Regions from separate parts of the Streptomyces sp. Tu6071 genome, predicted to be linked through region 1. Evidence: riboswitches for the same ligand, from Rfam matches in the RefSeq annotation. Region 1 holds a riboswitch; each other region holds the start of a gene.
What was found. Region 1 has a riboswitch for cyclic di-AMP ahead of STTU_RS19220 (transglycosylase family protein). Riboswitches for the same ligand answer to the same signal wherever they lie in the genome.
Positions count from the first base shown of each region.

Region 2: another riboswitch for cyclic di-AMP. It lies ahead of STTU_RS29530 (C40 family peptidase); the one in region 1 lies ahead of STTU_RS19220 (transglycosylase family protein).
Region 3: another riboswitch for cyclic di-AMP. It lies ahead of STTU_RS07245 (M23 family metallopeptidase); the one in region 1 lies ahead of STTU_RS19220 (transglycosylase family protein).

Region 1 is NZ_CM001165.1:4,593,983-4,606,400, reverse strand. It holds gene eno (phosphopyruvate hydratase) at 1-10, opposite strand, end outside; gene STTU_RS19220 (transglycosylase family protein) at 529-1,239, opposite strand; cyclic di-AMP (ydaO/yuaA leader) riboswitch at 1,243-1,420, opposite strand; gene STTU_RS35925 (LysM peptidoglycan-binding domain-containing protein) at 1,609-2,655, opposite strand; gene STTU_RS19210 (cytochrome P450 family protein) at 2,795-4,084, opposite strand; gene STTU_RS19205 (quinone oxidoreductase family protein) at 4,318-5,274, opposite strand; gene STTU_RS19200 (TetR/AcrR family transcriptional regulator) at 5,350-6,084, shown strand; gene STTU_RS19195 (response regulator) at 6,157-6,831, opposite strand; gene STTU_RS19190 (sensor histidine kinase) at 6,828-8,084, opposite strand; gene STTU_RS19185 (acyltransferase family protein) at 8,345-9,556, opposite strand; gene STTU_RS19180 (alpha/beta hydrolase) at 9,553-10,662, opposite strand; gene STTU_RS19175 (GH92 family glycosyl hydrolase) at 10,946-12,418, shown strand, end outside.
Region 2 is NZ_CM001165.1:6,943,702-6,947,319, reverse strand. It holds gene STTU_RS29540 (ClpP family protease) at 130-768, shown strand; gene STTU_RS29535 (hypothetical protein) at 773-1,123, shown strand; cyclic di-AMP (ydaO/yuaA leader) riboswitch at 1,575-1,750, shown strand; gene STTU_RS29530 (C40 family peptidase) at 1,754-2,230, shown strand; gene STTU_RS29525 (ATP-binding protein) at 2,373-2,819, opposite strand; gene STTU_RS29520 (GNAT family N-acetyltransferase) at 3,040-3,468, shown strand.
Region 3 is NZ_CM001165.1:1,776,885-1,789,302, forward strand. It holds gene STTU_RS07240 (GntR family transcriptional regulator) at 1-258, opposite strand, end outside; gene STTU_RS07245 (M23 family metallopeptidase) at 620-1,393, opposite strand; cyclic di-AMP (ydaO/yuaA leader) riboswitch at 1,406-1,557, opposite strand; gene STTU_RS07250 (M16 family metallopeptidase) at 2,483-3,868, opposite strand; gene STTU_RS07255 (M16 family metallopeptidase) at 3,889-5,262, opposite strand; gene STTU_RS07260 (DNA gyrase/topoisomerase IV subunit A) at 5,808-8,276, shown strand; gene STTU_RS07265 (CobW family GTP-binding protein) at 8,410-9,534, opposite strand; gene STTU_RS07270 (LacI family DNA-binding transcriptional regulator) at 9,736-10,743, opposite strand; gene STTU_RS07275 (sucrase ferredoxin) at 10,919-11,860, shown strand; gene STTU_RS07280 (cation acetate symporter) at 11,930-12,418, opposite strand, start outside.

The DNA.
Region 1 (12,418 bases):
GCACGAGCATCTCCTTCTGGGATGTGGAGCAGGTCTGCGGGGGCCCTTGCGGGGTCTTCCGCTGCATGAGCCTAACCGGCCCGGGGGCCGGTACCGGCCTACGCCCGGGACTCGGCCGCAATCCGTGGGACAGAGCCGGTGAATGGGGCGAATCGGGTGGGCGGAACGGGGCCGATCGGGGCATCTGAGCCGAGGGGGTGACAGGTGAGCCGCGCTGGTGAGCGGGGGTGCGCGCGGGTGAGGGGATACGGGGCGTGGGCGGGCCGCGGGGGCGGGGGCCCGGCGCGGGGCGGAACGGAGCGGGGGCGGCCTGCCGGGGCGGGGGCGGAATGGGGCGCGGCGGGGCGGCGCGGTGCGGTGCGGGGGCGGCGCGGTGCGGTGCGGGGGCGGCGCGGTGCGGTGCGGAAAGTCCGTCCTGCCGCGTACGGGTGGAACGGGGGGCGCGGAAAAGCCCCGCCCCGTCGCGTACGGGGGAGAACGCGACGGGGCGGGGCGGTCCTGCGTGGGGGACGAGGGTCCCCGGTGGGGTCAGCTGAGGTGGAGCTGCTGGCCCGGGTAGATGAGGTCGGCGTCCTTGACGATGTCCTTGTTCAGCTCGAAGAGCTTGTTCCAGCCGCCGGAGACGTGGTGCTTCTGGGCGATCTCGCTGAGGCTGTCGCCCTTGACGACCTTGTATTCGCCGTCGCCCTTCGGGACGGTGATGCCGGTGTCGGTCTTGACCGTGCCGGTGGTCGACTTCGGGGTGGTGTGCTGCTGCTGCGGGGCCTGGCGCTCCTGGCTGCGCGAGGCGCTCTGGTCGCTGGAGGAACGCTCCTGCGGCTGCGACTGCTGACCGCCACCGCTGGGGTTGACGCCCGGGTCGACGCCGTCGTTGCTGAGGTTGCCGGCGCCGGCGCAGGACCAGGCACCCGGGCCCTGCATGTCGAGGAGGCGCTCGGCGGTGGCGATCTGCTGGTCCTTGGTGGCCAGGTCGGCGCGCGAGGCGTACTGGGTGCCGCCGGCGGCGGCCCAGGAGGACTGGCTGAACTGGAGGCCACCGTAGTAGCCGTTGCCCGTGTTGATGGACCAGTTGCCGCCGGACTCGCACTGGGCGACAGCGTCCCAGGTGGAGGTCGAGGCGGCGGAGGCGCTGCCGGTCGCCATCAGCGGGACGGCGATCGCGGCACCGGTGACACCGGCGAACGCGACGATTCGGGTGGTACGACGGCGACGGTGCTTGGCCTTGCCGGAAAACAGCATGGAGGGTCTCCTCACCGACGCCTACGAGGTGAGCTGTCGGGTTCGGGCCTGTGAGTTGCCCGGCCGGACGGCGGCTGCCGCCCGGCTTCACCCCTAGCCCCGGACCGGCGCCCGGTCTCCCGGGCGCCGGCTGGGACGCAAACCTTGGTTCCCCCGCTCCTGCCTTCGGCGCGTGACGCGACGACTGTCCCGAAACGGGCGCCGGCAGGATTCGGCGTGACGACCGTCGGGGCCTCCCGGTGGGGAAGCGAGCACGACGTTAAGCAACAAATCAGCGGAACTTCAAAGACGATCAGGGCGGTTGAGACTCATGTCTCACTCGACCCCTACCGGACAATAACGGACAGACACGGTCAACCGCTTGTCCGGTTATCGCCCTGAATCCGCACCAAGATCCAGGCTCTGGCCAGGAAGAATGAGGTCCGGGTCAGTCCCGATGATCTTCTTGTTCTGCTCGTAGAGCCCGGTCCAGCCGTCGGCGAGCTCGTGCGCCTCGGCGATGCTCCAGAGATTGTCCCCTTCGCGCACCTTGTACGCGTCCGTCTTGTCCGCCCCGTCCGCACCCTTCTGACCCTCCGTGTCCGTGGCCGCGTGACGCCCGCCGGGGGCGGAGCGGTCGGCACCGGAGTCGCGGTCGTCGCCCGACGTGGCGGACGTCTCGCCGGAGGGGTCGCCGCCGGGGACGGTGGTCGACTCGGAGGGCGAGGCGGAGCCGGTGGCGTCCGCGGTCTCGGAGGACGAGGCGGAGGAGTCGGGCTTCGCGTGCTTGCCGCGGCTCTGCCCCGCGGCGCCGTCCTTGCCCGTGGCGCCGTCCTTGTCCTTGCCGGAGGGGCTCGCGGAGGCGTCGGCGGAGGGGGCCTCGCCGGAGGCGTCGGCGTCGGGCGTCTTCGAGGCGGAGGGGTCGGCGCTCGCCGAGGACGAGGAGGAAGCGTCCGCCTCCTTGCCCTTCTTCTCCTTCTTGTCCTGCTTGTCCGTCTGCGCCTTGCCCGTCTCCGTGGCGCTCGGCGTGTCCTGCGGTGCGGGCGTCGAGGCCGTCGAGCCGTCCTCGGCGGTGAGCCCGGCGCTCAGGGCGCAGCCGGGCCAGGCGGAGGGGCCCTGGGTCGCGAGGATGCGCTGACCCACCTGTATCTGCTGGGCGGGCGTCGCCATGTCGGCACGGGGCGCGAGGTCGAGACCGCCGTTGGCCTCCCACTCCTCGTCGGAGAGCTGGAGGCCGCCGTAGTAGTCGTTGCCGTTGTCGGCCGCCCAGTCGCCGCCGGTCTCGCACTCCACGAGGCGGTCCCAGGGACCCTGGTCGGCGCTCGCGGTCCCCGCGCCGAGGAGGGGGATGGCGATGGCGGAGCCGGTGACCCCTGCCGCGATGACAAGGGCCGGGGCCTGGCGGGGGCGTCGGTGGCGACCGTTCCCGGAGAGCATGCGGTGCCTTTCGCAAGCAGCTGAGGGGTCAGCTGGTGGGACAGATGATCCGGACGTGAACGTAGCGGGATTCGAACGCTCGTCACAAGTCGATGCAGCACTGATCACGCGAACATCACATTATTGACGCGCGTTCAGTTCACGACTGCTCACATCCCTGTCCAGAGGGTGTGAAACGGACGGGAAGGGTGCGTAGGCCGCGCATGATGAGGCCGCCGCGCCAGCGCAGTTGTCCGGGGTCCGCGTCGAGCGCGAGGTCGGGGAGGCGCGTGAAGAGGCGGGCGAGCGCGGTCTTCCCCTCCAGGCGGGCGAGCGGGGCGCCGAGGCAGTAGTGGATGCCGTGGCCGTAGCCGAGGTGCTGGTTGTCGCGGCGGGCGAGGTCGAGCGTGGCGGGGCCGGGGAAGCGGGCGGGGTCGCGGTCGGCGGCGGCGAGGACGACGAGGACGGGGTCGCCGGAGCGGATCTGCCGGCCCGCGAGGTCGAAGGACTCGGTGGCGTAGCGCCAGGTGGCGAGTTCGACGGGGCCGTCGAAGCGGAGGAGTTCCTCGATGCCGGTGGTGAGGAGGGCGTCGCCGTGGTCGGGGCCCGCCAGGGCGTCGTGGAGCGAGGCGCGCTGACCGGGGTGCTGGAGGAGCGCGAACGTACCGTTCCCGATCAGGTTGACGGTCGTCTCGAAACCCGCGAAGAGAAGGATGAAGGCCATGGCGGCGGCCTCGTTCTCGGTGAGGTGCTCGCCGTCGTCGGCGGCCTGGATGAGCGCCGAGATGAGGTCGTCGCCGAGGTCGCGGCGTTTCCTGTGGATGAGTTCGGCGAGGTAGCCGCGCATCTTGCCGACGGCGCGGCCCACGCCCCCGCGCGGGCCCTGTCCGTGCCGGATCATCATGCCCGCCCAGTCGCGGAAGTCGTCCTGGTCCTCGCGCGGGACGCCGAGGAGGTCGCAGATCGCGTAGATGGGGAGCGGGAAGGCGAACTCGTGGATGAGGTCCGCGCTGCCGCGCGCGGCGAAGCCGTCGATGAGGTGGTCCGTCAGCTCGGCGACGCGCGGCGCGAAGGCCGCGACGCGGCGCGGTGTGAACGCCTTCGAGACGAGGCGGCGCAGCCGGGTGTGGTCGGGCGGGTCGATGTTGAGCAGGTGCGTCATCAGCTCGGCCTTGCGCTCCCCCGGGATACCGGTCTTCCCCCGCGCCCCGGCGCCCTCCGCGTGGTGCGCGGGGTTCTTCGAGAGCCGGGGCTCGGCGAGCGCCCGCCGCGCGTCCTCGTACCGCGTCACGAGCCACGCCTCGACACCGCTCGGCAGCCGGGTCCAGGCGACGGGCTCGTGCTCGCGCAGCCAGGCGTAGGAGGGGTAGGGGTCGGCGGCGAACTCCCGCGAGAAGAGGGCGGGGGCGTGGGGGGTGGGGGCCTCGGCGGGGAGGGGGGTGCGGGGCATAGGGAGACGGTAGCGAAGCGCGCGGTGGGGGCGGGGGTGGGTCGCCGTCCGGCGGGGGTGGCCTCTTCGGGGGCTCCGCCCCCGGGCCCCCGCTCCTCAAACGCCGGAGGGGCTGGATTGTTCGGGCCGGCGCTGAATTGGTCGGGCGGGCGCTGGATTGGTCGGGCGCCGCTGGATTGGTCGGGCGGGCGCTGGATTGGTCGCGCCGCCGCTGGATTGCTCGGGGGCGCTGCTCAGTTGCCGGGTGTCAGTACCAGGCGGCCGAATACGTTTCCCGTGTCCATTTCCGCGTGTGCCGCTGCTGCCTCGGTCAGGGGCAGGGTCGCGTGGACGACCGTGGCGAGGTCGCCCCGGGCCGCCGCCGCGAAGTGGGTGGTCCGTAGCGTGCGCAGGGCTTCCGGGGCGATCGTCGCGAGGCTCAGCGTGGCGAAGGTCAGCGACTTCTGGAAGGCCGTCATCAGGTGCGTGCCGAAGTCCTCGGGCGGCTGACCACCGACCGCCCCGACGCTCACCAGGCGGCCGTTCGGGGCGAGGAGGCCGAGGAAGGCGGGGAGGTCGGGGCCCGAGACGACGTCCAGGATCACGTCGTACGGGGCCGCGCCGGGCGTCGGCGTGCGACCGGTCGTCTCCGCGGCGCCGAGCGCGCGGAGGCGGGCCGCGCGGTCCGGGGCCGACGCGGTCGCCGTGACGACGGCGCCCGCGCGGGCGGCGAGCTGTACGGCGGCGATGCCGAGCGAGCCCGAGGCGCCGCGCACCAGCACGCGCTCCCCCGCCGCGAGCCGCGCGCGGTCGAGCCCGAAGTGCGCGACCGCCCCGGCGCTGCCGAGCGTGACGGCGGCGGCGGGGGTCAGGTCCGGTGGGAGGGGCACGAGCTGGTCCGCGGGGGCGAGGACGTACTCGGCGTAGCTCCCGCCCGCCCCGCTCGCCGCCCACACGCGGCGCCCGCGCCAGGCCGGGTCGACCCCGGGGCCGGTCTCGGTGACCGTACCGGCGGACTCGCCGCCCGGGACGAAGCCGGGCGCGAAGCCGTACGCGGCGAGCGCGCCCCGGCGGATGAGGACGTCCACGCCGCCGACGCCGATCGCCTCCGTCGCGACGAGGACCTGGCCCGCCGCCGGGCGAGGGGTGGGGAGGTCGACCGTCTCCAGGCCCTCGGGCTCGCCGAAACTCCTGATCACGATGGCTTTCACGGGTGCGCTCCTTCGGCGTCGGGGTCTCTCCCGGACCGTAACGGACGCCCCCGTCCGGTTGGCTAAAGTGAGAGCGTGACCGACGATCTCTCTCGGAGCGGACGGGCCGAACAGGCCGGACAGGCCGGACGGGCCGGACGGGCCGAACAGGCCGGACGGGCCGGACGGGCCGAACAGGCCGGACGCGCCGACGCGCGCGAGAACCGGGAGCGGGTTCTCGCCGCCGCCCGGGACCTCTTCCGTGCCGAGGGCGTGGACGTGCCGCTGCGCGAGGTCGCGCGGCGGGCCGGGGTGGGGCCCGCGACGCTCTACCGGCACTTCGCGACGAAGCAGGCGCTGCTCGCCGAGGCGTTCGCCGAGCCGTTGCGCGCGTGCCGCGAGATCGTGGCGGCGGGGGCCGCCGACCCGGACCCGTGGCGGGGGCTGTGCGCGGTGATCGAGGGCCTGTGCGCGCTGCACGCGCGGGACCGGGGCCTGACCGAGCTGTTCCTCTCGCACCTGACGGGCCCGGACATCGCGGCGGCGGCGCGGGGCCGCGCCGAGGACCTGCGCGCGATGGCCGGCCTGGCCCGGCGGGCCCAGGCGGCGGGGAGGCTGCGCGCCGACTTCGTCCTCGACGACCTCCTCCTGATGCTCCTCGCCAACAAGGGCATCCACGGCGGCCCCGCCCCGGTCCCGCCCGCGGCGTCGGCCCGCTTCGCCGCCTACGTCGTCCGCGCGTTCGCGGCGGACCCGGGGCGCGAGGGGGAACTGCCGGGGGCGGTGGGGGTCGCGAGGGCGCTGGGACTCTCGGGCCGACCGTCGTCCTGACGCTGGGCCCGCCCCCGCCCCGCGCCCCTGCCGTCCCGGCCCCGCGCCCCCTGCGCCTCCCGCCCCGCGCCCCTACACCTCCCCCGGCGCCACCAGCCCCGACTCGTACGCGAAGACCACCGCCTGGGCCCGGTCGCGCAGGCCGAGCTTCGTGAGGACGCGGCTCACGTGCGTCTTCACCGTCTGCTCGGCGAGGACCAGGCTCTCGGCGATCTCGGCGTTGGACCGGCCGCGCGCCACGAGGGTGAGGACCTCGGTCTCGCGCTCGGTCAGCGCCTTGAGGCGCAGCGCGGGCTTCCCGGGGGCGGGGCGCTGCCGGGCGAAGTCGGCGATGAGGCGGCGCGTCACGGAGGGCGCGAGCAGGGCGTCGCCCGCCGCCACGACCCGTACGGCGGCGATGAGGTCGGCGGGCGGCGCGTCCTTCAGGAGGAAGCCGCTCGCCCCGGCCCGCAGCGCCTCGTACACGTAGTCGTCGACGTCGAAGGTCGTGAGCATCAGGACGCGCGGCCGGTGCGTCACGCCGGGCGGCGGCGCGAGGAGGCGGCGCGCGGCCTCCAGGCCGTCCATCTCGGGCATCCGTACGTCCATGAGCACGACGTCGGGGTGGGTGCGGCGGCTCAGCTCGACGCCCTGGGCGCCGTCGGGGGCCTCGCCGACCACGTCGATGTCGCTCTGGGCGGCGAGCAGCGCGGCGAAGCCCGCGCGCACCATGGCTTGGTCGTCGACGATGATGACGCGCGTCGTCACGTGCGGTCCCTTTCGGTCAGGGGGAGCCGGGCGGCCACCCGGTAGCCGCCGTCCGGCAGCGGGCCGGTGTCCAGGGTGCCGCCCACGAGCCGTACGCGCTCGCGCATTCCGACGAGACCGTGCCCGGTCCCGCTCGTCTCCAGCGGTCCGCCGGGCGGCTCGGGCGGCGGCTCGTTGACGACGAGGACGGTGAGCGAGGCGCCGTCGGAGGAGAGCGCGACACGGGCGGGGGCGCCGGGCGCGTGCCGGACGACGTTCGCGAGCGCCTCCTGGACGATCCGGTACGCCGAGAGCCCCACCGCCTCGGGGACCCCGGCCTCGCAGGGGGCGTACTCCACGGGAATCCCCGCCCGCGCCGTCGCCTCCACGAGCCGCCCGATCTGCGCGAGGCCCGGCTGCGGCGCGAGTTCGCCGCGCGTCTCCTCGTTGCGCAGTACGCCGAGCAGCCGGCGCATCTCGCTCAGCGAGGCGCGCGCGGTCGCCGCGATGGACGTGAACTCCTCGCGCACGTCGGGCGGTACGTCGGCGAGACGGTAGGCGGCGGTGTCCGCCTGCACCGTGATGACGGACATGTGGTGCGCCACGACGTCGTGCAACTCCCGTGCGATGCGCGTCCGTTCCTCCAGCAGTGTGCGCCGGTCGCGCTCGGCCTCGCTGATCGCCTCCTGCGCGACGAGGCGGCGGTTGACCTCGTACCGCTCCTTGAGCGCGGCGGCGAGGACGAGCGCGACACCGCTGAGCACCGCGAGGACGATGCCGTTGGCGTGCGCGTCGTCGGGCCGCAGGAACTCCAGGACGGCGGTCGCGCCCGCCGTCGCGAGCCACACGCCCAGGAGCGTCCGGCGGCTCTCGCGCAGGCCGAGGGCGAGGCAGAGCCCGAGGTACCCGACGATCACGGGGGCGGGGAACGGCCACAGCAGCGGCTTCCCGAGATCGGTGGAGAGCAGAACGAGCGCCCCCATGACGTCCACCGCGAAGATCACGTACCAGGCGGTCAGCGGGCGGACGACGGCGAGGAGCAGCGGCGCGGCCTGCGCGATGGCGAGCGCGCTCGCGAGTCCGCCGTCGAGCCGGTAGTCCGAGACGAGCAGGTTGAGCTGGACGGGCAGCAGGACGACGGCGAGTACGAGCGCCACGCCCCACGGCAGCAACCGCGTCCACGGGCTCCGCGCCCCCGCGAACAGCGCGCGGTACTCCTTCGCCGAGTTCGCGGGCCCGTTCTCCGAGGTCGTGGGCCCCTTCTCCGAGGTCATGCGCTCCACCCTCTAACGCGCGACGCGACGGTGTCCGCGGACGCGCGGAATCCGGCCACCCCACACAACGCCACCCCACGCATCGCCACCTCACACATCGCCGTCCCACACATCGCCACCTCGCACATCGCCGTCCCACGCACCGTCATTCCGCGCGCCGCCGGCCGACGCCGCGCCGCCCCGCACACCGCCCTCACGACCCGGCTCACGCCGCCGCCACCTCCCCGATCTCCCCGCGCCGCACGACTCCCCACGATCCCTCACGCGGCCAGCGCGAAGTACCCGAACCCCGCCGCCAGCACCCCCACCGCCACCGCGCGCACCGCCCCGGTCCGCTTCCACGGCTCCTCCAGCGGCCTCGCGTACTTCGTGATCACCACGAGCAGCCCCGCGAAGAGCGGCATCCACGCGAGGCGCGCGAGCACCCAGCCGACCGTGTCCGGCGCGGTGGTCAGCCCCGGGAGCGCGCCGAGGAAGGAGCCGGGGATCGCGGCGGCGAGCATCGCCGACTGGTGCCAGCACAGGAGCGTCATCGCCGACAGGTTGACGAGCACCACGGGGGCCCACAGCGCGGGCCGCCGCAGCAGGCGCGCGAGCCGCTCGCGCAGCAGGATCGCCGCGCCGCACTGGGCGGCGGCGAGCGCGAGGACGAGCAGGGACGGCGGGTGCGAGTTGGTCCGGGCCTCGCCGGGCACCCCCACCATCGACACCGGGTAGTGGAGGACGAGCAGGAGCGTGGCGAAGAGCGCCGTGCCGCCCCCGAGGAGCAGCCACCCCCCGCGCCGCCCGAGGCGCCCGTCCCCCCAGGAGACGCCGAGCTGGTAGGCGAACATCCAGCCGGGGAGCAGGTTCAGCAGGCTCAGCCACGAGGGCATCGCGTCCGCGTACGGCCCGTACCGCAGGAGGTCGACGACGGCGACGGAGCCGAGCAACGGCAGCGCGGCCCACGCGCCGAGCCGCTCGGAGGCGCGGACGCAGTACGGCGTGAGGGCCGTGACGACCGCGTAGACGCCGACGAACCACAGGGGCTGCACGACCAGGGTCGCGGCGGTGTGCAGGGTGTCGGCCGGGACGCCGAGGCCGTAGTGGAGGAGCGGGAGCAGCAGCGCCCACACCGCGGTGACGCCGAGGAGCGGGCGGCCGAGGCGCTTGACGCGGCCCGCGGTCCACTGCCGCGCGGAGCCCGTGCGGCGCCGGTAGGAGAGGTACGAGGCGTGGCCGCCGACCAGGAAGAAGATGCCCAGCATCTGGAGCACCCAGCTCGCCGGGGCCAGGCCGCCGAACGTCGCGAGCGGGCTCGCGTTGTGCAGCCCGCCGCCGCTGTCGCGCGTGAGCCCGCCGAGGAGCCAGTGACCGGTGGGGACGGCGAGGAGCGCGAGCGCGCGCAGGCCGTCGAGCGCCCGGTCGCGGTGGGGCGGGGTGCGCGCGTCGAGCCGGGCCGCCAGCCGCGTGAAGCCGGTCGTCGTCCTCATCGCAGCTCACCTCCCGCGATGGCGCCGAACGCGGTGAGCGTGGAGGTGCCGGGGGTGAAGTAGGCGTCGTGGGCCGGGACGTCGGTGGCGGGCAGTACGGTGGCGCCGAAGCCGGGTGAGGTGGGGCCGGGGCCGTGGCCGAGGCCCAGGAACTCGGTGTGCGGGACGTGCGTGATCCAGTCGTGCGGGGACTCCGCGGCCCAGACGTGCGCCCCGGTGCGGAGCGCCGCGACGTTGTCGGCGCGCATGCCGGGCGAGCCCATGACGACGAGGTCGCGGGCGTCGGTGCGCGAGGCGGCGAGGCCGCAGACGACGGAGCCGTAGCTGTGGCAGAAGAGGGCGGGGGCGGGGAGCCCGGCCGCGTCCAGGCCCTCGGTGAACCGGGTCAGCCGCTTCGCGCCCGCCTCGGCGAGCCGGCCCGTCGCGAGGTCGACGCCGATGCCGTCGGGCGTCGTGTACCCGGCCCAGGCGATGACGGCCGTGTCCTCGCCCGCCGCCTCCCGGAGGTCGGTGGCCCACCGCGTGAGGCGGGCGGAGGACGCGAGGTCGATGTCCGAGCCCGGGACGACGACCGCCACGTGCGTGGCCGTGTCCAGGTCGCCCACGACCCGCGCGACGAGCCCGCGCCCGCGCGGGTCGTACGCCAGCACGTGCGGACCGGCCGCCGCGTTGGCCTCGTACCGGAGGGCCACGGGGACGCCGTCGAGATTGCCGACGACGCCCGGGTGCGCGGCGACGAGCCGGTGCCGCTGCGGGCCGCTGAGCCCGGCGAAGAAGGCGGCGACCTCGGCGGGGCTCGCGGTGACGGGGTCGGGCAGCCTCGCGCCGAAGGAGTCGTCCGCCCGCCAGGCCGCCGTGCCGGGAGGCGGACCGCCCGCCACGGCCTCCCCGCTCGCCGAGGCCCAGCCCGCCGCGCCCCCGACGAGCGAGAGGGCGAGCAGGGTGGTCAGTAGGGCGCGTGCCAGCGCGGTCCGGAAGCGCCGCGCGCCGAAACGTCCCGCCCCGGAACCCCCCGCCCCGACCGCGTCAACCGCCCCGACCGCCTCAGCCGCCTCAGCCGCTCCAACCGGTCCCGCCCTGAAATGTCCCGCCCCGAGGTCTCGCATTCCCCCGTCTCCCTCCCTGTCGTCCGTCCTGACGGGAGGGAAGGTAGGAAGACGGCGTACGGCCGGGCATCACACCGGGGAGCCACGTCGCGGGTGGTACCGGGGTAGCGGGCGGGCGCCCCGGCCGGTACCCGGGTAGGGGGTCGCCCCCCGACACCGCCGGACAGGGGGCGGGCACATACCGGCAACTCGCGCTTCGGCCCGCCCTCTTGACCCCCTCCCCGCCCCGTCGAAGAATGACCCGCTGACAACGTTGTCTCAGCGGCTGGAGGGCATCCCCCACATGTCATGGCCTCATCGATTCCGCAGGCGGGGCGCGGTCGCGCTGCTCGCCGGAACGCTCGTGGGCGGTGTGCTGCTCGCGCCCTCCGCGCAGGCGGTCACCGGGCACGCGCCGGGGCGGGACCACCTCACCGACCTGGTCAATCCCTTCATCGGCACCTCGAACGAGGGGAACACCTACCCCGGAGCGGCGGTGCCCTTCGGCATGGTGCAGCTCTCCCCGGACACCGGTCACACGACCGGCTACGACTACCAGCAGGACCACATCAAGGGCCTGAGCCTGACCCACATCTCGGGCGTCGGCTGCGGGCTCGGCGGCGATCTGCCCGTCCTCCCCACGACGGGGGACATCACCGAGACGGACGACGCGAAGTACGCCTCCGCGTACAGCCACGACGACGAGGAGGCCCACCCCGGGTACTACCGGGTCGGCCTCAAGACGTACGGCGTGCGGGCGGAGGCCACCGCGACCGAGCGGACCGGGAAGCAGCGGTACACCTTCCCGGCGACGGACAAGGCGAACGTCCTGCTCAACGCCGGTCAGTCGCTGCACCGGACGGTCTCGACGAAGGTCGAGGTCCTCGACTCCCGCACGGTCCGCACCGCCATCACCGGCCGGGGCTTCTGCCAGGACACCGTGCCGTACACCGTCTACACGATCACGCGCTTCGACCGGCCCTTCGCCTCGTACGGCACGTGGGCGGACGGCAAGGTGACGGCCGGTGCGAAGTCCTCGGCCGCGAAGGAGGGCGGCAACGGCGCCTACGTGCGCTTCGACACCCGCAAGGACCGCACGGTCGAGGCGACGACCGCCCTGTCCTACGTCGACGCGGCGGGCGCGGCCCGCAACCTCAGGGCGGAGGGCGGGACTTCCTTCGACCGGGCGCGCCGCGCGGCGGACGCGACGTGGGAGAAGCGGCTCGGCACGGTCGCGGCGCAGGGCGGTGACGAGACGCTGCGCCGCACCTTCTACTCCTCGCTCTACCGGTCCTTCCTCGCCCCGAACCTCGGCGCCGACGTGGACGGCCGCTACACCGGCTGGGACCAGAAGAAGCACCGCGCCAAGGGCTTCACGTACTACCAGAACTGGTCGCTGTGGGACACGTACCGCACGCAGACCCAGCTCCTCTCGCTGCTCGCCCCGCACGAGGCGCGGGACATGGCGCTGTCGGTGCTGCGCGTCGACAAGGAGAGCGGCTGGCTGCCCAAGTGGGGGTACGGGACGGTCGAGACGAACATCATGACGGGTGACCCGGTCACCCCGTTCCTCACCAACGCCTACCAGCAGGGACTGCTCAAGGGCCACGAGGAGGAGGCGTACCGGGCGCTGCGGAAGAACGCGGACGGGGTGCCGCCCGCGGACTCCCCGGCGGTCGGCCGCGAGGCCAACGCCCAGTACCTGAAGGACGGTTACGCGCCGTACATCAAGGGCCGCCCGCACGCCAAGCCAGGTGACTCGGACTTCGACCACGGC
Region 2 (3,618 bases), 2.3 Mb from region 1:
GGGCGTCTCTGTTGCGCGAGCCCCTTCGGCTGACTCAGACTCACGTACGTTCTGTACAGAATTTACAGGACGTACAAATCGTACGGTCTGCCCGATCCGTGCGTCGTCCGCGTCCCAGGAGGCCCCGCCTTGCAGCCCACCGACCGGTCCCCTCTCGCTCGTCACGTGCTCCCCGAGTTCACCGAGCGCACCAGCTACGGCACACGCACTCTTGACCCGTACTCACGACTCCTGGAAGGTCGGATCGTGTTCCTCGGCACCCCGCTGGACGACACGGCGGCGGCGGACCTGGCGGTACAGCTCATGCACCTCGAATACGCGGACCCCGATCAGGACATCTCCCTCTACCTCAACTGCCCCGGCGGCGAGTTCACCGCGCTGACCGCCGTGTACGACACGATGCGGCACCTGTCGTGCGACGTCGCGACGTACTGCCTCGGGCAGGCCGTCTCCGTGGGCGCGGTCCTGCTCGCCGGCGGGGCGCCCGGCAAGCGCGCGGCGCTGCCCGGGGCGCGGATCGTGCTGCGGCAGCCGGAGCTGCCCGAGGGGATGCGGGGGCAGCCGAGCGATCTGGCCGTGTGGGCCGAGGAGTTGGCGCGCGAGCGGCGGACGACGGAGCGGCTGCTGGCCGCCGGCACGGGGCGGACGGAGGAGGAGGTGCGCGGCGACATGGAGCGCGACCTCGTCCTGACGGCGGAGGAAGCGGTGACGTACGGGATCGTCGACGCCCTCGCGGACCGCCGCGCGCCGCACTCCGGGCCCAGGTGAGCGCGTGGTGCCGCCCGAACTCCCGCCACTGTCCGCGCTGACCCGTGCCGAGGGTGAACTCGTCGACCACTACCTCGCCACCGCCGAGCTGCTGGGCCGGGTCAACCCCGCGCGCGGTGACGACACGTACGCGGCCCTGCGCGCCGCCCAGGCGCTCGTCGCCGAGGTGACGCGACTGCGGGACGCGCTGGCGCTGATGCACGCGCGCGGCGAGACCGCGCTGCACCGGGCCACGCTGGAGCGGGCCTTGCGCGTCCTGGACGGGGAACGCCGGGCGGGACGGGTCGCCGTGCCGCCGCCCGAGGAGGCCGGGGCGGGCGGCGAGAGCGGGGAAGAGGGCGGGCGGGGGCGCTGAAAGAGCCCGCGGGGGCGCGGGGAAGGCGCGTCAGCGCGGGCCGTTCGCGGTGCGCGCGCGGGGCGTGAAGTCCGCGCGGGACGGCGCATGACCCTTCTTAACCCTTCACATGCATGCGCTCCGCGACCCTTCGTGTCCGCTGCGCGACGCGCGGCGGCCGAACGGAGGACCCCCCAATGACGTACGCCTGAGTCGGCGTCACGTCGCCCGCGGTTGCCCTCGCGGTCCGCGTTCCGCCGCGCCCGCACAGCGTTTGCGCTGGTCGAGGGCTCGCCCCTCGCGACTGGAGTCCCGTCCGACCCCCTTTCGCCACCCGATCGCCATACGGGTGACTAACCTCACATAAGCCGGTTTTCATTCGGAATCCGGCGCTGTCGTGCGTCAAGATCGCTCCCGACGACAAGCCCCCGCCGCAGCGGCGGGGCGGTCCGGGCGGACGCCGAGTCCCGCCGCCGCCCGGACGCCAGGTCGACACGGAGTGGATCGGCGGGAGTGGAGGACCCGAGCACGGCGGGTCGGGCCCGGTAACGGGCGCCGGTCCTTGGGGTGAAGCCGCGTGAGCGGCCGGGCATCTTCGCCAGTCCGAACCCGACAGGTCACCCTTCACAGGCGGTTGACGAAGGGTTACGCATGCTGGTGCGCAATCGAGTTCCCGTCCTGCTCTCCCGGACCGGCGCGGTGTCGGTCCTCACCCTCGCCGCCGTGGGCGGCACCGTCCTCGTCCCCGGCGCCTCCGGGGAGGCCTCGGCCGCCGTCCGGATCTCCACGAAGGCCCTCAAGGTCGCGGCGTCCAAGAAGGGCGCCCCCTACCGCTGGGGCGCGAAGGGTCCGCATCGCTTCGACTGCTCGGGCCTGACGCTCTATTCGTTCAAGAAGGCGGGCAAGTCCCTGCCCCGCACCGCCCAGGCGCAGTACAACCGGACCCGGCACGTGTCGGCGGGCAAGCGCACCAAGGGCGACCTGGTGTTCTTCCGCTCCGGCGGCAGCATCTACCACGTCGGCATCTACGCCGGGAAGAACAAGATCTGGCACGCCCCGAAGACGGGAGACGTGGTCAAGCTCGAAAAGATCTGGTCGAAGCGGGTCTCGTACGGACGCGTGCGGTAGGCGTCGGGCGCGCGCGGGACCGTGCGTGTGTCGTGGGCTCGGGCTCGTGAGCACGGCGTTCGTGGGCTCGGGCTCGTGAGCGCGGGGGTCGCGGGCCCGGACTCGTGAGCGCGGCTCGTGAGCGCGGGCTCGTGGATGGGGCTCAGTCCTCCGGCACGACGCCCGCGCGCGCCGGTCGCCAGGGCAGGGCGACCAGGACGGTCTTGCCGCCCTGGGGCGTCGGCACCACGGACAGCCTGCCGCCGTTCTCCGCCGTGAGGAAGCGGATGATCGCGAGACCGCGCCCGTTGTCCTGCTGGACGGCGGCCGGGAGGCGGCGCGGCGGCCGGGGATGGGAGTCGGTGACCCCGACGCGCAGGAGTTCGTCCCGGTCGAGCGAGACGGTGACAGTGAAGAAGGGGGACCGCCCGTCCGTGTGCAGGACGGCGTTGGTGACGAGTTCGGAGACGATCAGGCGCACCGCGTCGGCCATGTCCGCCCGCGCGGGCAGTCCCCATTCCGCGAGGAGCGCGCAGACGAAGGCGCGCGCCTCGCGGACCGAGGCGGCGTCGCTCGGCAGCGTGGCGGAGGCTTCCTGATGATCGGCCATGACGACCTGCCCCTTTCCACCGGGCGCCCGAACGGCGCACCGGGTCGGTGGTTCGCGACAGCCTGCCACCAGCGAGGGGCGCCCTCCGAGGACTGTGCGCCACTGTCGCCCGAAGCGGTGAAGCCTGCTACGGCCGAGCGGATTCCGGGGTACGCGGCGCGCCGTCCCGCCTCGCGAAAACCGGGTGCCCGCGACGCGTGCCGCCTGCTTGGCTGCTCCCATGAGCACACCTGACGACCTGCGCATACGCCACGCCGAGCCCGCCGATGTCGCGCCCGTCCTCGCCTTCTGGCGCGAGGCGGCCGAGGGGACGAGCATCAGCGACGACACCGCGGGCGTCGGCCGCCTCCTCGACCGCGATCCCGAGGCGCTGCTCCTCGCCGAGCGTGACGGCACGCTCGTCGGCACGGTGATCGCGGGCTTCGACGGCTGGCGCTGCTCCGCCTACCGCCTCGCCGTCCACCCCGCGTACCGCCGCCAGGGCATCGCGACGGCGCTCCTCACCGCGATGGAGGACCGTTTCGCCGCGCTCGGCGGTCGCCGCGTGGACGCGATGGTCCTGGAGGAGAACACGCGCGCGCACGGCGCGTGGGGCGCGGCGGGGTACGTGCGGGAGGAGCGGTGGCGGCGCTGGGTGAAGCCGGTGTGACACGACCCGTCGCGACCCCGCCCCGGCTTTCCGCCGACGGCCGCCCCTTCCCCTTCGCTTTGCTCTTCCTTTACTCTTGCGTGACCGGTCCTTTTCGATCCGCGAATCGTGACCCTCCGCGAGCCCTCTCGCGGGGTTCCCAGCGAAAGG
Region 3 (12,418 bases), 2.8 Mb from region 1:
CGGCTCCAGCAGCAGCCTGGTCTCCAGGACGTCCACGGCCTCCTGCGCCCCCGGCTCCGCGACCTGCGCCCCCGCGTGCCGGCGCGTCACCACGAAGCCCTCCGCCTCCAGCGTGCGCAGCGCCTCCCGCACCGGCACCCGCGACACCCCGTATCTCCGCGCGAGCAATTCCTCCGTGAGCCGGCTCCCCCGCTCGTACACGCCCGAGACGATATCGTCCCTGATCGCCGTGCATACCGAGTGCGCGGGAATGCTCATGACCCGACCTCCGCATTAATCACCGCGAAACGCTGTCTGGACGTCCGCGAGGTGACTCCATTAGAGCAGTGACCCTATGAGAACAGCGAAGAATTCCTCACGGCAGGGCGCATTCCCCGGATTTCCCCGGGCTCCGGTGCGCTGTTTACGGGCGGTTCGGGGCGGAAAGGGCGGGGGTGTGCGGGGCCGGGGGGATCTCGGGGGCCGTAGCCGGAATGCCGAAAGCCCCCGGGGGGCGGGGGCTTTCGGGGGCGTCGCGCGGGGGACGCGGGGCTGGTGCGGGGTCCGTGCGGGGGGCCGGACGAGACCGCTGCGGGATTCCCGTGCGGGGGCGGCACCGGGTCCCGTGCCGGGCCAGGGCTCAGATGTCGATGCCGTGGCCGCGCAGGTAGGCGAGCGGGTCCATGTCGGAGCCGTACTCGGGGCTCGTGCGGGCCTCGAAGTGCAGGTGGGGACCCGTGACGTTGCCCGTGGCGCCCGAGATCGCGATCTGCTGACCCGCGGTCACGGCCTGCCCGACCGCGACGGTGGCGGCGGTCAGGTGCCCGTACTGCGTGTACGTCCCGTCGTGCATACGGAGCACGACCTCGTTCCCGTACGCGCCGCCCCAGTCGACCTTCACGACCGTCCCGGCCCCGACCGCGTGGACGCTCGTGCCGCTCGCCGCGTGGAAGTCGATGCCGGTGTGGCTGCCTGACGACCACAGCGAGCTGCTGGCGTGGTAGCCGGTGGAGACGTACGAGCCGGGGATCGGCAGGACGAAGGTGTTGAGGCGCTTGCGCTCGGCGGCCCGCGCGGCCCGCTCCTTCGCCTCCTTCTTCCGCTCGGCCTCGCGCTTCGCCTTCGCGGCCTCCTTGCTCGCCCGGGCCGCGGCCTCCGCCTCGGCGGCGTCCTGCTCGGCGGCGGAGTGCACGAGGGACGCCTGCGTGGCGATCTCCTGGGCGACGCTGTCGAAGCCGATGACGCGGGTGAGGCCGGTGTCGGGGCCCTCATGCTGCGCGGCCTGCGCGGGCGCGGCGAGGGTGCCGACGACGGAACCGGTCGTGAGCGCGGCGATCCCGGCCACCTTCGCACCGGTGCGGGACGCTCGGACGGCAGGGCGGCGGTGCCTGCCCGTGGGGCGCGTGAACGCCATGAAGCGGCTGTTCCTTTCCTTCCCTCTCGCCTACCGGGTTAGCTGACGGGTTCGGAGCAGGAAGGTCTCCTACGGACACCGGCGGACGGCATCCGATTCACCCCATGGGACACATGGGTCCCCGGCTCCCGGGTACGAGCCCCGGAACTCGGCGAAGGCCGTCCGCTGCCGCGGGCGCGGCGCATACCTGACGAACAGCCGGAGTGACGCTAAGCGGGACAACACTTCCGCAACAAACGGAACCGCACCTTTGTTGCTCATGCCACACCCCAGACAGGCCGTCATGCACCCAATACGGACACGATGACGACCCCGTCGGGACGATCACGGGTCCGCCTCCGACCCCTGGGTACCCCCGTGTCCGGACAAAGACGCACAGCCGCCGCCGGTACGAGAGCCTTGCCCGATGTCCGCGACTTGTCGGCTGCGTGGGGGAGCACGACGACGGGCGGGGCACGTCGGGGACGTGAGCCTTCGGGGCTGGTGGGGGGTCGGTTGACGGGGGACGGGTGGCGGGGGCGAGTGACGGGGGCAATTGTGTCAGTGCCCACGGCGAGCACGAGGGCCGACGAACCGTCACGGACATCCGCGCTCTACCGACCACGCCTGCCGGGCGCTCGGCTGACGGCGAGACAGCGAGCGGGAGGGAAACAGTCGGTCCCGGCGGGAGGGCGGGCGGGTGCGCCGGGGACCGCGTGCGCGCGCCTGGGGGTCCCGTCCTCCGGACATCGACGCACAGCCCCTCGCAAGAGCCCCCGGCACGGTGACGACGGCGAGGGAGGCCGCCGGACTGTGGCCAACGGGCCCAACCACCTCACCGCGGCTGTCCGTTCAGCACCGCACAGCGTTGCCCCCGCGATGATCCCAACGCCCTGACGCAGTCCTTGGCGGGCTCACCGTGAAGACGCGCCCCCGATCCCCGCTCCGGCCGAGCCCGCCGGTAGCAGCGGACGAGCGGACCGAGCCGGACGGTCGCGGGCAGGCCAACAAGCCCAGCCAGGCCGACCAGGCCGCCCGGTCACGTTCACCCGGACCGAACCCGACCGGACGGGTGCGGCCACCGTCCCGGCCGCACCCGTCCCCACGACCTCAGCCCTGCACCACCGTCACTTCCCCGATCCCCAACTCCCGCACCGGATCGGCGATCTGCGCCGCGTCCCCCACGAGGACCGTCACGAGGCGGTCCGCCGGGAAGGCGTTCACGACGGCGGCCGTGGCCTCCACCGTGCCCGTCTCGGCGAGGCGGCGGTAGAAGGCGGCCTGGAAGTCGTCGGGAAGCTGCTGCTCGACCTGGTCGGCGAGCGTCCCCGCGACGGCGGCGGCCGTCTCGTACTTGAGCGGGGCGACGCCCACGAGGTTCTGCTCGGCCGTCTCGCGCTCCACGTCCGTGAGCCCGCCCGCCGCGAGGTCGCGCAGCACCTTCCACAGGTCCGCCAGCGCGGGCCCGGTGGACTCGGTGTCGACCGAGCCGCTGATCGCGAGGAGCGCGGCGCCCGGGGCGAGCCCCGTGCCCTCCGCCGGGCTCCCGGACCGCAGCACCTGGCCGAAGGCCCGCACGCCGTAGGTGTAGCCCTTCTCCTCGCGCAGCACCCGGTCGAGACGCGAGGTCAGCGTCCCGCCCAGGCAGTAGGTGCCGAGCACCTGCGCCGCCCACACCGGGTCGTGCCGGTCCGGGCCCGTACGGCCGATGAGGAGCTGCGTCTGCACCGAGCCCGGCCGGTCGACGATGAAGACGCGCCCGGTGTCGTCCGAGGTGATCGGGCTCATGGCGGGCGAGGCGGGGGCCGAGCCCGTCCACGTGCCGAGGCTCTCGGCGAGCAGGGCGTCGAGATCGGCGCCCGCGAAGTCGCCGACGACGACCACAGTGGCCGTGGCCGGATGTACGTACCGCTCGTACAGCTCCCGTACGGCCTTCGCGTCGATCGCCTCGACGGTCTCCGCCGTGCCCTGCCGGGGGCGGGAGATGCGGCTGCCGGCCGGGAAGAGCTGCTTGAACAGCTCCTTGGCCGCGCGGCGCGCCGGGTTGGCGGCCTCGTGCGGGATCTCGTCGAGCCTGTTCCGTACCAGTCGCTCGATCTCGGACTCGGCGAAGGCGGGGGCGCGCAGGGCCTCGGCGAGCAGGTCGAGTCCCTTGGGGAGGCGCGAGACCGGCACTTCGAGGGAGAGGCGGAGCCCCGCGTGGTCCGCGTGCGCGTCGAGCGTCGCGCCGCAGCGCTCCAGTTCGGCGGCGTACTCCTCGGCGGAGTGCTTGTCGGTGCCCTCGGTGAAGGCGCGCGCGAGGATCGTGGCGAGGCCGTCGAGGCCCTTCGGCTCGGCGTCGAGCGGAACGTCGAGCAGCACCTCCACAGCGACGAGCTGCTGACCTGGGCGCTCGCAGCGCAGGAGGGTCAGGCCATTGGACAGGGTGGAGCGCTCCGGGGCGGGGAAGGCCCAGGGCTTGGCGGGGCCCGGCTGGGGGCGCGGGTGGAACTCCATGGTGCTCTGCACGGCTTCGCTCACTGCTGCGCCGCCTCCTCGTCCTGGTCGGTGGCCGCTTCCTCGGCGGCGGGGGTCTGCTCAGGCGCGGTGGGCTCGTAGACGAGGACCGCGCGGTTGTCCGGGCGGAGCCGGGCGGCGGCGATCTCGCGCACCTCGTCGGCGGTGATCGTGAGGAGGCGGTCCACGGCGGTGAAGGCGAGCTGCGGGTCTCCGAAGAGCACGGCGTACCGGCAGAGCTGGTCGGCGCGGCCGGCGACGGTGTCGAGCTGGTCGAGCCACTCGCGCTCCAGCTGGGCCTGGGCGCGCTCCATCTCCTCGGCCGTCGGGCCCTCCTCGGCGAAGCGGGCCAGCTCCTCGTCCACGGCCGCCTCGATCGCGGGGATCTCGACACCCGCGCTCGTCTTGACGTCGAGCCAGCCGAGCGAGGGGGCGCCCGCCAGCCGCAGCAGCCCGAAACCGGCGGCGACGGCCGAACGGTCGCGGCGCACCAGGCGGTTGAAGAGCCGCGAGGACTCGCCGCCGCCGAGGATGGTGAGCGCGACATCGGCGGCGTCCCCGGCGCGGGTCCCGTCCTCGGGAAGCCGGTAGGCCGCCATGAGGGCGCGCGAGGGCACGTCCTCACGCACCGTCTCGCGCAACTGCCCGCCCATCACGTCGGGCAGCGAGCCGTCGCGCGGCGGCTGCTTGCCGTCGTGGCCCGGGATCGAGCCGAAGTACTTCTCGACCCAGGCGAGGGTCTGCTCCGGGTCGATGTCGCCGACGACGGAGAGGACCGCGTTGTTCGGCGCGTAGTACGTGCGGAAGAAGGCGCGGGCGTCCTCCAGGGTCGCCGCGTCGAGGTCCGCCATGGAGCCGATGGGGGTGTGGTGGTACGGGTGGCCCTCGGGGTAGGCGAGGGCGGTGAGCTTCTCGAAGGCGGTGCCGTAGGGCACGTTGTCGTACCGCTGGCGGCGCTCGTTCTTGACCACCGCGCGCTGGTTGTCCAGGGACTCCAGGTCGAGCGCGGTGAGCAGGGAGCCCATGCGGTCGGCCTCCAGCCACAGCGCCAGCTCCAGCTGGTTCGACGGCATGGTCTCGAAGTAGTTGGTGCGCTCGAAGCTCGTCGTGCCGTTGAGGGAGCCGCCGGCGCCCTGGACCAGCTCGAAGTGCCCGTTCCCCTTGACCTGCGCCGAGCCCTGGAACATCAGGTGCTCGAAGAGGTGGGCGAGGCCGGTGCGCCCCGCGACCTCGTGGCGCGAGCCGACGTCGTACCAGAGGCAGACGGCCGCCACCGGGGTCAGGTGGTCCTCGGAGAGGACCACGCGCAGTCCGTTGGCGAGCCGGTGCTCCGTCGCGGTCAGACCGCCGGAGCCGGCCCGCTCGGTGGCCGTGTCACCCATGGGCATGTACATCCCTTCGTGTCGCCGAACCGCTCGTGGCCGCCGCGAGGCGCCGGGCGTGCTCGTCGTACAGCTGTTGAGTCGGATCGCTGTTGTCTCGTCGCGCTGTCACTCTATGCAACCGCACCGACAAGCGGGGAAGTTCCCGCCTCCGGACTTCTTCCCCGCGGATCGGCGCAGAGGCGCACGGGGTGGTTCGCACCCGCTCCGCGCGCCGGTCGGGTACGTACCCGCGCGCCGCTCCGGTACGTACGGAGGAGAGCGTCCCGTACGGGACGGCGGACGGTGCCCGCCGCGCTGCCGCACGTACGACCCGCGGGGGAGGACACGCCGGAGCGGTCGCGACGCGTCCCTCCCGCGGGGGAGCCGTCCCTCGCGGGGTGGAGAGCGGCGCTTCCGCCGGAAGTACCCCCTTGCTCCGGCTCCGTGGGCCCGCGAGGGCGTCTGCGGACGGGTCGAGGTCGGGACTGTCGGCGCGGCGGTCCACAATGGTCCGCGTCAGTACAGCCGCAGTACAGCCGATGCCGTGACGAGAACGCGAAGGAGCCGCAGCAGCGATGGCCCGCCGCAGCACGAAAACCCCGTCTCGGGGCACCTCCCGGGCCGACGAGGCAGACTTCGAGGAGAGAATCCTCGACATCGACGTCGTCGACGAGATGCAGAGCTCCTACCTGGAGTACGCGTACTCCGTGATCTACTCCCGGGCGCTCCCCGACGCCCGGGACGGGCTCAAGCCGGTGCAGCGACGCATCGTCTACCAGATGAACGAGATGGGTCTGCGGCCCGAGCGCGGCTACGTCAAGTGCGCGCGCGTCGTCGGCGAGGTGATGGGCAAGCTTCACCCGCACGGGGACGCCTCGATCTACGACGCGCTCGTCCGCATGGCGCAGTCCTTCTCCATGCGGGTCCCGCTCGTCGACGGGCACGGCAACTTCGGCTCGCTGGGCAACGACGACCCGCCGGCCGCGATGCGGTACACCGAGTCCCGCATGGCCGACGCGGCGATGCTGATGACGGACTCGATCGACGAGAACACCGTCGACTTCGCGCCCAACTACGACGGCCAGGAGCAGGAGCCCCTCACCCTCCCCGCCGCCTACCCGAACCTGCTGGTCAACGGCGCCTCCGGGATCGCCGTCGGCATGGCGACGAACATGGCGCCGCACAACCTCGGCGAGGTCGTCGCCGCCGCGCGCCACCTGATCCGGCATCCGAACGCGGATCTCGACACGCTCATGAAGTACGTGCCGGGCCCCGACCTGCCCACCGGTGGCCGCATCGTGGGCCTCGCGGGGATTCGCGACGCGTACGCGAACGGGCGCGGCAGCTTCAAGACCCGCGCCAGCGTCACGGTCGAGAACGTGACGGCGCGCCGGAAGGGCCTCGTCGTGACGGAACTGCCGTTCACGGTGGGCCCCGAGAAGGTCATCGCGAAGATCAAGGACCTCGTCGGCGCGAAGAAGCTCCAGGGCATCGCGGACGTCAAGGACCTCACCGACCGCGAGCACGGCCTGCGGCTCGTCATCGAGATCAAGAACGGCTTCGTGCCCGAGGCGGTGCTCGAACAGCTCTACAAGCTGACGCCGATGGAGGAGTCCTTCGGCATCAACAACGTGGCCCTCGTGGACGGTCAGCCGCTCACGCTCGGCCTCAAGGAGATGCTGGAGGTCTACCTCGACCACCGCTTCTCCGTCGTGCGGCGGCGCAGCGAGTTCCGGCGCACGAAGCGCATGAACCGGCTGCACCTCGTGGAGGGCCTGCTCGTCGCGCTCGTCGACATCGACGAGGTCATCCGGCTCATCCGCTCCAGCGAGAACTCGGCGGAGGCGAAGCAGCGCCTCATCGAGCACTTCTCGCTGAGCGAGACGCAGACCCAGTACATCCTCGACACCCCGCTGCGCCGGCTCACCAGGTTCGACCGGATTGAACTGGAGTCCGAGCGCGACCGGCTCAACGCGGAGATCGAGGAGCTGACGGCGATCCTCGAATCGGACACCGAGCTGCGCAAGCTCGTCTCCGGCGAGCTGGCGGCCGTGGCGAAGAAGTACGGGACACCGCGTCGCACCGTGCTGCTCGAATCGGCGGACACCCCCGTCGCGGCGATCCCGCTCCAGGTCGCCGACGACCCCTGCCGTGTGCTGCTCTCCTCGACCGGTGTCATCGCCCGCACGCCGGGCACCGAGCCGCTCCAGGAGGGCTCGGCGAAGCGCGCCAAGCACGACGTGATCCGCTCCGCGGTGCCCGCGACGGCGCGCGGCGAGGTCGGCGCGGTCACCTCGGCGGGGCGGCTCCTGCGCATCACCGTCGTGGACCTGCCCCAGCTCGCCGAGGGCGCGGGGCCCGCGCTGGTGGGCGGGGCGCCGGTGGCGGAGTTCGTACGGCTCGAAGGCGACGAGACGCTCGTGTGCCTGTGCACGCTCGACGAGTCCTCGCCGGGGCTCGCGATCGGTACGGCGCAGGGCGTCGTGAAGCGCGTCGTGCCCGACTACCCGGCCAACCGCGAGGAGCTGGAGGTCATCACACTGCGCGAGGGCGACCGGATCGTGGGCGCCGCCGAGCTGCGCACGGGTGAGGAGGACCTCGTCTTCATCACGGACGACGCGCAGTTGCTGCGCTTCCAGGCGTCGGCGGTACGCCCGCAGGGCCGCCCGGCGGGTGGCGTCGCCGGGGTCAAGCTCGCCGACGGGGCCAAGGTGCTCTCCTTCGATGTCGTCGACCCGGCTGTCGACGCGGCCGTCTTCACGGTGGCCGGTTCGCGCGGCACACTCGACGACTCGGTGCAGACGACCGCGAAGCTCACCCCGTTCGACCAGTTCCCCCGCAAGGGCCGGGCGACCGGCGGGGTCCGCTGCCAGCGCTTCCTCAAGGGCGAGGACTGCCTCAGCTTCGCCTGGACGGGGCCGGTCCCGGCCCGCGCGGCCCAGCGCAACGGTGCCCCGGCCACGCTCCCCGAGCCCGACCCGCGCCGCGACGGCTCCGGCGTCTCGCTCGACAAGCCGGTCGCCGCGGTGGCGGGACCGGCCTGACGGAAGGCCGCCGCCCGCGTGCCCGTCCACGACACCTCGTGGGTAAGGCACGCGGGCGGCGGCCCCGCCGTCCCGGCTGAGGACGTCTTGCCACGCTAAGGCGGTCCCACCGCGCCAGGACGGCTTCGCCGCGTCAGGGCGTGAACTCCGGCTCGGGCTCCCCCGCGGCATCCGCCTCGGGGTCCCGTACGTACCTCAGGACGCCCCACATGCGGCGCTGGCCGTCCGCGTCCGCTCCCCCGGCGAGGCTCAACGCGTCCGGTGTCGCGGTGAGTTCCTCCTCGCGGCAGGCGTCGAGTCCGGCGGCGACGCCCGCCGCGTCGATCCCGGCTCCGATGAGGACGAGTTCGGAGCGGCGGGGCGCGCCCTCCGGCCACGGCTCGGGGGTGAAGCGCAGGAAGCGGCCCACGGCGTGCAGGCCGTAGCGGTGGAGCGGGTCGGCGGCGCCGAAGTCCACGTACCCCTTGATCCGGTAGAGGCCCTCGGGCCGCCGTTCCAGGAAGGACATGAGCCGTACGGGATCGAGCGGGACCTCGTAGGTCCTCGCCACGCTCTCGTACCCCTCGTGCAGGTGCGGTGCGGGCTCCTCCTCGGCGCGCAGGTCGTCGAAGGAGAGCTGTCCGCGCCGCTCGGTCACGGGGCGGCGGTCGAAGAGGAGCTCCGGGTCGAGGCGGCCGTGCGTGACGGGTGCGACGGCGGCGCCGCGCGCCAGGTCCCGTACCTGCGCGAGCAGTTCGGCGCGCGCGGTGGCGGTGATCCGGTCGGTCTTGTTGAGGACGACGAGGTCGGCGACGGCGAGCCGCGTGCCGAGTCCGGGGTGCCGTGCGCGGGTCGCGGGGAACTCGGCCGCGTCGACGACCTCCACGAGCCCGCCGTAGACGAGCCGCGGGTTGTCGCCCGCGAGCACCATGCGGACCAGCTCGGCCGGTTCCGCGAGCCCGCTCGCCTCGATGACGACGAGATCGACGCGCAGCCCGGGGGCGGTGAGCCGGGCGAGCTGTTCGTCCAGCTCGCTCACGTCGACCGCGCAGCACAGGCAGCCGTTCCCGAGCGAGACCGTCGAGCCCGCTTGTCCCGCGACGGCCATCGCGTCGATCTCGATACTGCCGAAGTCGTTGACGAGCACCGCGATCCGGCTGCCCCGGCTGCTGTGGAGCAGGTGGTTGAGCACCGTGGTCTTCCCGGCCCCGAGGAACCCGGAAAGCACCACGACGGGGATCTGCTGGGGGACGGCACGCTCTTGTTCTTCCGCTGTCACCGCCCCAGCCTACGAACCCACGCCCCGGCAGCCGGTACGCGCGTCCCGTATCGAGTCCGGCGCGGCGCGACCCGCCGGGGCCGTACGGGGTCCGGCGCGGCGCCACCCGGAGGTCCCGTACCGGGTCCGGCGCGGTCCCCGCCCGGCAGGGGCCCACCACGGCGGTTCAGCGGTGGGCACGCGATGGGGGCATGGGGAGGGTCAGCGGGGCGCCTGCCCCGTCGAGCCCCGTACGACCAGCTCCGGTTCGAACAGCAGCTCCTCGGCCGTCGCCGTCGCCCCCGCGATCTGGACGGCGAGCAGGTCGACCGCGGCCCGCCCCATGGCCTCGATGGGCTGGCGCACGGTGGTGAGCGGCGGCTCCGTGCAATTCATGAAGGCGGAGTCGTCGAAGCCGACCACGGAGACCTCACCCGGCACCGACAGGCCGCGCCGCTTCGCCGCACGGATCACACCGAGCGCGTACGGATCGCTCGCGCACACGAAGCCTGTGACTCCCTGGTCGAGGAGCCGGGCCGCGGCGGCCTGCCCGCCCTCCAGCGAGAACATCGCCCGGACGACGTGCGCCTCGGGCAGTTCGCGGCCCTCTGCCGCGGCGAGCTGGCGGGCGGCGGCGAGCTTGCGCTGCGAGGGGACGTGGTCGGCCGGGCCGAGTACGAGACCGATGCGCTCGTGGCCGAGCGAGGCCAGGTGCCGCCACGCCTGCTCGACGGCGACCGCGTCGTCGCAGGAGACGCCGGGGAAGCCGAGCTGCTCGATCGCCGCGTTGATGAGCACGACGGGGATGCGGCGCTCCGCGAGCCTGCGGTAGTGGTCGTGCGGGGCCTCGGCCTGCGCGTACAGCCCACCCGCGAAGACCACGCCGGAGACCTGCTGCTGGAGGAGGAGATCGACGTAGTCCGCCTCGGAGACGCCGCCCTTGGTCTGCGTGCACAGGACGGGCGTGAGGCCCTGCTGCGCGAGCGCCCCGCCGATGACCTCCGCGAAGGCCGGGAAGATCGGGTTCTGCAACTCCGGCAGGACGAGACCGACGAGACGGGCCCGCTCCCCGCGCAACTGCGTGGGCCGCTCGTAGCCGAGCACGTCGAGCGCCGACAGCACCGCCTGGCGCGTGTTTTCGGACACCCCCGGCTTGCCGTTGAGGACCCGGCTGACCGTGGCCTCGCTGACTCCGACCTTCTGGGCCACCTGGGCTAGTCGACGTGTCATGGCCGAAAGATTAGCGCAAGGACCGCAAGCCGTTTGCGGGGATTCTGAAAATTCCGCTGCCGACTTCCGCCGGATTCTGCTCGTCCCGCTGCGCACGGCGCACACGGAAGCCGACAGCGCTCGCGACGCCACGGCCGGAGGGCGCCCCCGTCCCCGTGCGGTTAGGCTCGCCTTCGTGAGTATCTGCGCCACCGCCTCGCGTGCCCTCGGCGAGCCCCTCGCCGGGACGGCGGCCACCGCCCGCACCTGGCTCCTCATCGAACAACCGGGCCCGTGGGGCGCCAAGGCACTGACCTCCAGCCGCCTCGATCCCGGCCTCGGACGGCGCCTGGAGGAGGCCGCGCGCGGCACCGGCGTACGTCTCGGCCTCATCCGCCGCCCCGGCCGCACCGCACCGACACCGACGCGCCGCGTCTTCGCCGCGCACGTCGTCCCCGGGCAGGGCTGGGTACACGAGGCGAGCATCCCGTCCGACGACGCGGAACGGCTCCTGGCCCTGGACCTGAAGGAACTCGGCGCGGGCAACGCCGCCTCCTTCCTCGACGAGGCCCACGGCGTCTCCGGCACCCCCTACACGGGCGCCCCGCTCGTCTGCGTCTGCGCCAACGGCAAGCGCGACCGCTGCTGCGCGCTCCTCGGCCGCCCTCTCGCGGCCGAACTGCGGGCGGCGGGCACCGAAGGCGTGTGGGAGGTGACGCACCTGGGCGGCCACCGCTTCTCCCCCACGCTGCTCGTCCTCCCGTACGGCTACGCCTACGGGCGCGCGGACGCCGCCCTGGCCCTGGCCGCCCAGCACGCCGCCGCCGCGGGCCGCGTCCTCCTCGACGGCTGCCGGGGCCGCTCGGTGTGGGAACGCCCCGAGCAGGTGGCCGAGTTGGCGGTACGCGCGGCGACGGGCGAGGAGCAGGCCGAAGCACTCACCGTGCGCGCCCTGCCGCCGGGCGAGGGCACCGCGCCGCTCCAGGTCCGCGTGGACCACGCCGACGGCCGCCGCTGGACGGCCGAGGTGGTGCGCGAAGTCGCCGAGGACGCGCGCCCGGAGAGCTGCGGCGCGGCACCTGCCCTCACCGCCCGCTTCGAGGTCGCACGGCTGACGGCGGACGCCCCCTCGCACTGACCGCAGGTACGGGTACGGGCGTCCTCCCCGCGGGGAGGACGCCCGTACCCGTGTCGCCGACCGGCGGGCTCAGACCGCTCCCGCCCCGGTGAGGGAGCGCACCTCGGTCTCCGCGTGCCTGGCCTCGTCCGGCGTGTCCTTGGACGTGACCGTCCCGATCCAGCCGAAGAGGAAGCCGAGCGGGATCGAGACGAGACCCGGGTTCTCCAGCGGGAAGAGGTGGAAGTCGACGCCGGAGATGATGGAGTCGGGTCCCCCGGAGACGACGGGCGAGAAGAGCACGAGCAGCAGCGCGGGCACGAGTCCGCCGTAGACGGACCAGACCCCGCCCCGCGTCGTGAACCGGCGCCAGAAGAGCGAGTACAGCAGGATCGGCAGGTTCGCCGAGGCCGCGACCGCGAACGCGAGGCCCACGAGGAAGGCGACGTTGAGGTTGCTCACGAGCAGACTCAGCGCGATCGCGAGCACACCGATACCGACCGCCGCGAGCCGCGCCACGGCCACCTCGCTGCGCTGCTTGCGCCCGGGGCGGCGCAGCGTCGCGTAGAGGTCGTGGGC